One region of the Stenotrophomonas sp. WZN-1 genome, then DNA from elsewhere that is predicted to be linked to it. Evidence: predicted binding sites of a transcription regulator. Region 1 holds the regulator's gene; each other region holds the start of a gene.
The links. The regulator FliA, encoded in region 1, starts transcription of late flagellar genes. The targets are predictions, from matches to a motif close to TAAAGTTTNNCNNNCNNNGGCCGATAA.

Region 1 (3,277 bases):
CCGGCATGGGCAAGCGCACGCTGCTGCTGGACGCCGACCTCGGCCTGGCCAACATCGACGTGATCCTGGGGCTGAACCCCACCTTTACCCTGGCCGACCTGGTTGCCGGCCGCTGCTCGCTGGACGACGTCATCGTCGAAGGCCCGAACGGCGTGCTGGTGGTCCCGGCCGCATCCGGCCGCCGCCACATGGCCGAGCTGGCCCCGGCCGAGCATGTCGGCCTGGTCAACGTGTTCTCCGAACTGGAACGCGAGCTGGACATCATGGTGGTCGATACCGCCGCCGGCATCACCGACGGCGTGTTGACCTTCTGCCAGGCCGCGCAGGACACCGTGGTGGTGGTCTGCGATGAGCCGGCCTCGATCACCGACGCCTACGCACTGATCAAGGTGCTGTCGCGCGAGCGCGGCGTGGACCGCATCCAGGTGGTGGCCAACATGGTGCGCGACCCGAACGAGGGTCGCGTGCTGTACGAGAAGCTGACCCGCGTCTGCGAGAAGTTCCTTGCCGATGTCTCGCTGAACTACCTGGGCTGCGTGCCGCAGGATGACTGGCTGCGCCTGTCGGTGCAGCGCCAGCAGCCGGTGGTGAAGGCCTATCCGTCCAGCCCTTCGGCGCTTGCGATCACCGAGATCGCGCGCCGCACCGCACGCTGGCAGGCACCGACCGAACCGCGAGGCGGTGTCGAGTTCTTCCTCGAACGCATCCTCAAGCAGCGCGGGGTGGCCGCATGAAAGGCGCAGCCCAGTACAGGGAAGTCCAGCGCTCGGCGGCCAACGAGGTCATCGCCCAGCACTCGGACCTGGTGCGGCGCATCGCCCACCACCTGGCCGCACGCCTGCCGGCCAGCGTCGAAGTCGACGATCTGATCCAGGCCGGCATGATGGGCCTGATCGAAGCCTCGCGCAGCTACGACGCCGACCAGGGCGCCTCGTTCGAGACCTATGCTTCGATCCGCATCCGCGGCTCGATGATCGACGAGATCCGCCGTGGCGACTGGGTGCCGCGCTCGGTGCACCGCCGTGCCCGCGATGCCGCCGCCACCATCCGCCGCCTGGAACAGAGCACGGGCCGTGCCGCCAGCGCCACCGAAGTCGCCGCCGCGATGGAGATGCCGCTGCCCGAATACCTGCGGCTGATGGAAGACGCCGCACGTGGCCAGGTGCTGAGCCTGGAGTCGCGCATCGAAGACCAGGGCGAGCTGGACACCGTCGCCCAGGGTGGCCCAACCCCGCAGCAGGTGCTGGAGCGTGGCGAGTTCGGCCGCGAACTGGGCAAGGCCATCGGCCACCTGCCTGAGCGCGAACAGCTGGTGCTCTCGCTCTACTACGAGCAGGAGCTGAACCTGAAGGAGATCGGCGCGGTGCTCGGCGTGAGCGAATCGCGGGTCTGCCAGATCCACGGCCAGGCCGTGCTGCGCCTGCGCGGCCGGCTGAAGATATTCGAGGCCGTCGACGCCGGCCTGGAAGAATGAACATCCCCGAGGCGGCTGCCCCCGGCCACCCGGAATGAACAACAAAGGAACTCTGCTTTGAACAAGAACATGCGCATCCTGATCGTCGACGACTTCTCGACCATGCGTCGAATCGTCAAGAACCTGCTGGGCGATCTGGGCTTCACCAACACCGCCGAAGCCGAGGACGGGCATGCCGCGCTGTCGCTGCTGCAGAGCCAGCCGTTCGATTTCGTCGTCACCGACTGGAACATGCCGGTGATGACCGGCATCGAACTGCTCAAGGCGATCCGTGCCGATGCCAAGCTGAAGACCCTGCCGGTACTGATGGTCACCGCCGAAGCCAAGCGCGAGCAGATCATCGAAGCGGCCCAGAACGGCGTGAACGGTTACATCATCAAGCCGTTCACCGCGCAGACGCTGGAAGAAAAGCTCGGCAAGATCTTCGAACGCCTGGCGGCCAGCGCCTGATGGATACCACGGTCGACAAAAATGCCCTCGCCCTGCGCCTGCAGGAGGCCCTGGACGCACTGGAGTCCGGCGACGAAGCCGCGTGGCGGCAACGCATCGACGGACTGGTCGCGCTGCGCACGCAGCCGATGATGAGCGGCCTCTCGCGGCTGGCCCGCGAGCTGGGGCAGGCCCTGGGTGAGCTGCCGACCGTGCCCAGCGAAGCCGGCGAACTGGACGATGCCTGCGCACGCCTGGACCACGTGGTGGCGATGACCGAACAGGCCACCCACCGTACCCTGGACCTGGCCGAGGAATGCCGCAGCCTGACCGAAGAGCTGCGCGCCGAAGGCCTGCAGCCGGGCCAGGACGCTCAGCTCGAGCGCATCCGCCACAACCTCACCGAGATCGCCCTGACCCAGAGCTACCAGGACCTGACCGGGCAGATCATCCGTCGCGTGGTGGGCATCGTCCGCCGCGTGCACGAAGGCTTCGGCGCGCTCGGCCTGCCGCCGGAACAGCATCGCACCGACCCGGAACTGGCCGGGCCGGCACTGAAGGGACTGGACCGCCACGCGGTCTCGCAGAACGACGCCGACGACCTGTTGTCGGATCTGGGGCTGTAAGTATGAGCGCGGTATCCGACGACATCACTGCCGATTTCATCATCGAGGCACAGGAAATCCTGGATCGCCTCGGCGAACAGCTGGTGTCGCTGGAGCAGGCACCGCAGGACACCGAACAGCTCAACGCGGTGTTCCGGGGCTACCACACGCTCAAGGGCGGTGCCGGCTTCCTCGGCGTCACCGCCATGGTCGAGCTGTGCCACGCCGCTGAGGAAGCGCTGGGCGCAGCACGTGCCGGCCAGGCCGTGCTGCAGGCCCATCACTTCGATGCCGCCCAGCAATCGCTGGACTACCTGCAGTCGATGCTGGATGCCGTGTCTACCGGCACCGAGCCGGGCTATGCACCGCCGGACCTGATCGCCCAGTTCGACGTGCATGGCGGTGCCGTGGCTGCACCCGCTGCCGCAGCAGCACCCGCTGCGGGCGGCAGCGACCTGATCACCGACGACGAATTCGAGGCCCTGCTCGACCAGCTGCACGGCGGCAACGCACCGACTGCGGTGGCGCCGGCAAAGAAGGCCGACGACGGGCTGATCAGCGAAGACGAGTTCGAAGCCCTGCTCGACCAGCTGCACGGTGGCGCCGCACCTGGCGCCAAGCCTGCGACTCCGGCTGCGGTAGCACCGGCACCGATCGCCGCCCCGCGCCCGGCGGCCGCACCGGCACCGGCGGCCAAGCCGGCCGCCAAGCCGCTGGCCGAAGCCGAACACACCGTGCGCGTGGACACCAAGCGCCTGGATGCGATCGT
Region 2 (3,277 bases), 770 kb from region 1:
CTCACTGGCCACCACCGCAAAGCCCCTGCCCTGTTCGCCGGCACGCGCGGCTTCCACCGCCGCGTTCAAGGCCAGGATGTTGGTCTGGAAGGCGATGCCGTCGATGACGCTGATGATCTCGGCGATCTTCTTCGACGAGGCTTCGATGGCCGACATCGTGGTGACCACCTGTCCGACCACCTCGCCGCCCTGCGAGGCGACACCATGCGCGCCAATGGCAAGCTGGTTGGCCTGGCGGGCATGCTCGGCGTTCTGCTTCACGGTAGAGGTAAGCTCCTCCATCGACGCAGCCGTTTCTTCCAGGTTCGCCGCCTGCTGTTCGGTACGCCGCGACAGATCGGTGTTGCCCGAGGCGATCTCGCCTGCCGCCAGGTTGATGCTGGACGCGCTGGACTGGATGCGACCGACAATCTGCTTGAGCTGGTCGACGGTGGCATTGCAGTCATCGCGCATGCGGGCGAACACGCCGTGGAAGTCACCCTGCATGCGCACGGTGAGGTCGCCGCGCGATATCGCCTGCAGCAGAGTCGACACCTGCACCAGGTTCTCGTCGGTGGTCTGCATCAGGCGATTGAGCCCGGCCACCATGTCGCGGAAATCATAGGCGAAGCGGTCTTCATCGCCGCGCAGGCTGAAATCGCCCGCCGCCGCTGCCGTCGCCAGCCGGCGGATCTCGCTGTTGATCGCCGACAGGCTGGTCTTGGTCTCGTCCATGGCCTGGGTGATCGCCGCCTTCTCGCCTGGCAGCGGATCCATGTCCACCGACAGGTCGCCACGGGCGTAGTGCTTCATCACCTCGATCAACCGGTTCTGCACCTGCACGTGCGAGCCGACCAGCGCATTGGTCTCGTGCACCATGCGCCCGTAGTCGCCGGGGAAGGCACTCTCGTCCATGCGGTAGCTGAGGCTGCCCGCATCGTGCTGGCGCGCCAGCTCACCCTGCGCCGCCATCACCGACTGCAGCTGCGCCTGCATGCGCTGCATCGACCTGAGCAGCTGGGTCACCTCGTCATTGCCGGAGGCGTCGATGCTGTTGTCCAAGCGACCGTTGGCGATGCCATCGGCCAGCTTCACCGCGCCCGCCAAGGGGCGGGTCAGGCTGCGGGTGATCGCCCACGCGGCCAGTGCGCCGAGAATCAGGCTGAGCACACCGAAGGCCATGGACAGGGTTCCGGTCCACGCTTCCGTGGCGCGGTATTCCTCACGGCTGCGTTCGGTCAGGGTTTCCTGGTGCCGCAGCAGGGTCGAGATCGCCTCGTTCCATGCGGTTGCCAGCCCATGCTCGGCGAGCAGTTCCTTGGCCGCGCCGTCGAAATCACCCGCCTTCATGCGCTCGTGCAGATGCTGGGTGGAGGCGTCGGTCGCCTTGCGTGCCGCGTCGATCTTCGCAACCAGGGTATCGCCGGTGGCGTCACGTGGAATCTTGATGTATTTGGCCCAGATGCCGTCGTAGGTCCGCGACAGCTCCTGCGCCTTCTGATAATCCTTGTCGAAATCCTCGCCACGCTTGATCACCATCAGCCGGCGGTGCATCAACACTGCGTTGTTGGTATCCAGCATGTCGTTCAACAGCCGCATCTTCACCATGTTGACGTCCACCACTTTCTCGAACTGGGCGGACTTCAGGTGATTCCCGTACAGCACCAGGCCGACGATGGCCACGATGAACAGCAGCAGCAGTCCAAACCCGGCACCCAGCCGGGATCCCACTCGGAGGTTGCGTAAGGCGAGCATCTCAATTCCCTTGATCATGGCCGTACGATCGATGGCGGCGCAGGCAGGGGAAACTTTATGGGCCGATATTATTATATCGATCCAAAACTCTGGAACTGTGCAGACAGGTGTGAAATCAGACGACCCACGAAGGCGTTATATCCATAAGGTATATCGCCACGGGTAGCGCGAATGGGATCAGGCCGGGGCCTGCCCCCCCGCTATCCGGCATTACGGTGCAGCAGGCCCCGGGAAGACCAGATCCTTCCCGAGTCTTGCCGCATAGACGCTCTCGAACTGGAACGAAAGCACAAACCGGTACCCGCACGTCGCGGCGTAGCGCTTTGTGAAGCGGCAGATTTCCTCCCAGGCGCTTTCAAACCCGCTCGCGCGGAAATGAAACGAGCCGAGCAGGCCCACCTGCCACTCGGCTTCAATCCCTTCCGCTACGAGCGCCTCCGGCGGGTCGACGATGCCGAACCCGAAGCCGGTGTTGGACACTGCAAGATACCCATGCAGACCGTCAGTACCGTCGGAGTACTCGGCCTGGATCGAATCCAGGGCGTGCAGTACGTCACCCAGATCGGCACCGGTTTCGACTTCGAGAAACAGCGAAATGCTCATTACTTGTGCAAGTCGATAAGGGTATGCCTGTTGAAGAACCGCATCTTCCCCTCGATCGTGAAGTCCGTGCGCCTGATTTCACCCAGCATCATCTCGCGTTGGGCGTCGTTCAACGTGCAGGGTTCCAGAACAGTGGCCTCCAGAACGCGCCCCGGGGGCGCCAAACGCAGTTCGACAATGCAGGCATTGCCCTCCGTTGGAACGCCCGCTGGCCACGCCGTCATTGCGATCGCACTCATTTGCTCCTGGTACGCCACCCGCTCTGCTTCCTCTATCTGCGGGTCCGGCAGATCCGGCGGGTTCGCCGCCACGTACACAGCAGACTGCGTGGGCGTTGGCTCTGATAGCGAACGGACGATCAGATTGATCAGGGTGTTCTGTGAGGCCGTTACCGCCAAGGCGATCACCAGAGCGGTGTAGCTGACGCCGCCAGCCTTCTGCAGTTCAAGGTGCCGACGATGTGCCCCGCGATGCTCGGCATCAACCTTGCGGACAATCCTTCGACAGTGCGCCAGGTACAGCGGATTCGCCAGGATTCCTGCAAGTACGCGAAACACCACGAAAGAGAGCAAGGACAACCATGGCAGCCCCAGCAGCGCGAAGGTGGTCATCATCAACGGCGAAAGGATGAACCAGATCGCGCCCCACGCATGCATGCGCCGGAAGAAGAACCAGAGTGACGAGAACAGGAATGCCGGCCAGTTCCATCGCCTTGGCGCCCTGCCGCTTGCTTCGTACAGCCTCCAGTAGTGGAGATAGGCGGAGAACCTGTCTCCTACCACGATCGCCAGTGCATCCTTTTCGCTCAGCCCATCGGAGGCTGCATCTGTGCGCTGTACTGCTTCACCGTCGGCGCCACCGAAGGTGGGTTCAATCCTTGCTCTCATTATCTTCTATCCAAACTCGACACGAAATCACTCAAGACCGATTCCCGCGTAGC
Region 3 (3,277 bases), 1.2 Mb from region 1:
GCGTGTAGCTGGCCAGCGGCCCCACCGTATCAACCTGCAGAGCCTTCCAGGTGGCGTCGTCCAGTTCGCCGGTTACGGTAAGCCCATGCGCCGCCTGAAAACCCGACACTGCGCGTCGCTGGTTGCTGCCCACCTCGCCATCGATCTGGCCAGGGGAGAAATTCGCGCGATCCAGCAGCACCTGGGCGTGCAGGTCGGAGCGTGGGGCCACATCCGGCCCGGCTTTCTCGGGGATCGGCGTGGGAAGGCTGGGTATTGCAGCCTGTGCGAAGGCGGCGGGGGCCAGCAGGGCGAGGGACAATACAGTTGCGCGGATTGACGGCATTGACGACTCCAATGACAAGCAGATCCACATTGCCCTGAAACCCCGCAGAAGCTCCGTGAAAAATTCCTGATACGTAGATGATGGGAGACTGGGAATCGATGGGCGCCAGATAAAGAGCGCCAGTGCTCAAGTACTGTGCAGAACTTCCGATATCTCGTCCCGTGACGTCACAATTCAAGGAGGGATGGTGTGAGAAAGCATCTGCTGAGGCTAATCAACTGGATCGATGTGAAGGATCCGGCCGGACGCGCACGGATGTATATCGGTGCAGTATTTTTCCTGCCGGCCGTTTTGTTGCCATTTCAGGAAAAGCATCTGTCCCATACGGCGATTCTCTGGTTTGGAGTGTTGCTGATATTGGCGGGTTACATCAGTTTCGCCCTGGTAAGCCATCGTCACTTGAGATATACGAGGGCAGAGCTGGTACTCACCCCGTTGATCTTCGTCGTCACGTCTGTTCTGTTGATTCTGGTCTTGTCTGCCTACTACGCGAAACTAAGTTGGGTCGCCTACAGCAAGGATGATCGAATCATCACCGGATTGGCCGAGGCCTTCTACTTCTCGACAGCGACGTTCACCACACTTGGCTTTGGTGACATCGTACCGATTACAGTACATGGGCGATGGATGGTGGTGTTCGAATCGTTATTGGGAATGACGCATATGGTGGTGTTCATACTGCTGTTTCTGCGCAACGTCGATTTTGATCGACCACCGGAAGATCGGACGCGGGCTGACTGAAGCTGTCATGCAACCGATTTCAATCGGTCAATTCTTGTGGGTAGTCGTCATCTGCCTGAACCGTGTCCGGCCGAACGCTGCGGCCGCCATCAAGCCACATCGGGTAGCGGCCGATAAGGCCTCATCCCCCCGTTTTGGATGTACCGATGAACTACTTGAGGAACGTCAGGGTTGCCTGGCGTCTTGGGCTGGGCTTTGGCCTGCTGCTGTTGCTGGTTGCTGCCGTGGTGGCCACCGGCGCCACCGCCAGTGTCGTGCAGAAGCGCGCGATGCAGCAGGTGGTCGACGTCAGCGTGGCCAAGGTGCGCCTGCTATCGCAGATGCTCGATGCCAACAACCAGATGATGGTCGTGCGCCGCGAAATGCTGATCCGCCAGGGCGAAGACCGCGGTAGCGACGAGCAGCGCATCGCCGATCTGGTCAAGCGCTACGAGGCCAGCTGGACCGCTTATCAGGCACTACCGGGTGATGCAGACGGCAAGGCCATCGCGGAAACCATCGCGGCCAAGCGTGCCATCGCCCGCCCGCTCAACAAGCAGACCAGCGAGCTGATGGAGCAGGGCGACTACCCGGGCGCTGTGGCGCTGACCCTGGGCCCGGTGCAGGAGGCGGCCAACGGCTGGAACAAGGCGCTTTCCGATGGCGTGGACTTCGAAGAGAAGGAAAGCCGCGATGCAGCCGCCGAGGCGATCCGCCTGGGCGAGCGCAGCCTGCTGCAGCTGCTGGTGCTGGGCGGCGTCGCGCTGCTGGTCGGCATCGGTGCCTCGGTGATGATCGGCCGCAGCCTGACCGGCCCACTGGCCCGCGCGGTGAACCTGGCCGAGCGCCTGTCCAAGGGCCAGCTGGACCAGGAGTTCCGCCTCGGTGGCCGCGACGAGCTGACCCAGCTGGGCGAGGCCATGGCCAGCGTGCGCCAGAGCGTGCAGGCGGCGATCGGCGCGCAGCTGCAGATGGCCGAACAGCACGAGGCCGGTGCGATCCGCTATCGCATGGACGCCAGCGCCTTCCCCGGTGATTTCGGCCGCATGGTGCAGGCCACCAACAGCCTGGTCGAATCGCACGTGGAGGTGGAACTGCTGATGGCCGAGGTGATGCAGCGCTACGCCATCGGTGACCTCAGCCGCGACCTGCCGGACTACCCGGGCGAGAAGGGCACGCTGACCCGCACCCTGGCCGCGGTGAAGCAGAGCCTGATGGCGATCAACGCGCAGATTGATGAACTGGCTCGCGCCGCGCGCGCCGGTGATTTCAGCATGCGTGGCGATGCCGATGCGTTCCAGTACCAGTTCAAGGCGATGGTCGAGCACCTCAACGGCATGATGGCCAGTTCGCAGGCCAGCATCGCCGATGTCTCCGACGTGCTGCGCGCGATCTCGCACGGCGACCTGACCGCACGCATGGACGGCGAGTACGACGGCGTGTTCGCCCGTATGCGCGACGATGCCAACACCACCACCGCACAGCTGACCGGCATCGTGCGGGGCATCCAGGTGGCTGCCGACAGCATCAACAACGCGGCGCAGGAACTGGCCGCCGGTAACAACGACCTGTCGCGCCGCACCGAGCAGCAGGCGGCCAACCTGGAAGAAGCCGCTGCATCGATGGAGGAACTGACTTCCACCGTGCGCCAGAATGCCGAGCTGGCGCGCCAGGCCGACAGTGAAGCGCATGCGGCCGGTGCAGCCGTACGCGAGACCGAACAAGCGATGGCACAGATGGCGTCGGTCATGGGTGAGATCGACCAGTCCTCGGCACGCATCTCGGAAATCTCCACGGTGATCGACGGCATCGCGTTCCAGACCAACATCCTGGCGCTGAATGCTGCGGTGGAAGCTGCGCGTGCAGGTGAGCAGGGCCGTGGTTTCGCCGTGGTCGCCAGTGAAGTGCGCACGCTCGCGCAGCGTGCCGGTGTCGCCGCCAAGGAGATCAAGGAACTGATCGAAGATGCCGCTGCCAAGGTGAAGAGCGGCCTGGCAGTGACGGTTGAATCGGAAGCCGCGATCGCGCGCGTGGCACAGGCAAGTTCGCGCACGACCCAGCTGATGAGCGACATCGCTGCGGCGAGCAAGGAGCAGGCAGCCGGTATCGAACAGGTCAACCAGGTGGTGGTTCAGATGGACCAGGTGACCCAGCAGAACGCGGCGTTGGTGGAAGAAGCCACCGCCGCCAGCCGCGCGCTGGAAGAACAGGCGCATGCACTGACCACGTCGG

Region 2: the regulator FliA is predicted to act here: its motif matches at 1,766-1,792, upstream of CCR98_RS06240 (methyl-accepting chemotaxis protein).
Region 3: the regulator FliA is predicted to act here: its motif matches at 1,157-1,183, upstream of CCR98_RS15640 (methyl-accepting chemotaxis protein).

The regions. Positions count from the first base shown of each region.
Region 1 covers NZ_CP021768.1:2,112,924-2,116,200, reverse strand. Annotated here, with positions in the region: gene CCR98_RS09965 (P-loop NTPase) at 1-734, shown strand, start outside; gene CCR98_RS09960 (RNA polymerase sigma factor FliA) at 731-1,474, shown strand; gene cheY (chemotaxis response regulator CheY) at 1,532-1,924, shown strand; gene CCR98_RS09950 (protein phosphatase CheZ) at 1,924-2,529, shown strand; gene CCR98_RS09945 (chemotaxis protein CheA) at 2,532-3,277, shown strand, end outside.
Region 2 covers NZ_CP021768.1:1,339,486-1,342,762, reverse strand. Annotated here, with positions in the region: gene CCR98_RS06240 (methyl-accepting chemotaxis protein) at 1-1,734, opposite strand, end outside; gene CCR98_RS06235 (hypothetical protein) at 1,945-2,337, opposite strand; gene CCR98_RS06230 (DUF2628 domain-containing protein) at 2,337-3,224, opposite strand.
Region 3 covers NZ_CP021768.1:3,314,391-3,317,667, reverse strand. Annotated here, with positions in the region: gene CCR98_RS15650 (L,D-transpeptidase) at 1-325, opposite strand, end outside; gene CCR98_RS15645 (potassium channel family protein) at 515-1,066, shown strand; gene CCR98_RS15640 (methyl-accepting chemotaxis protein) at 1,213-3,277, shown strand, end outside.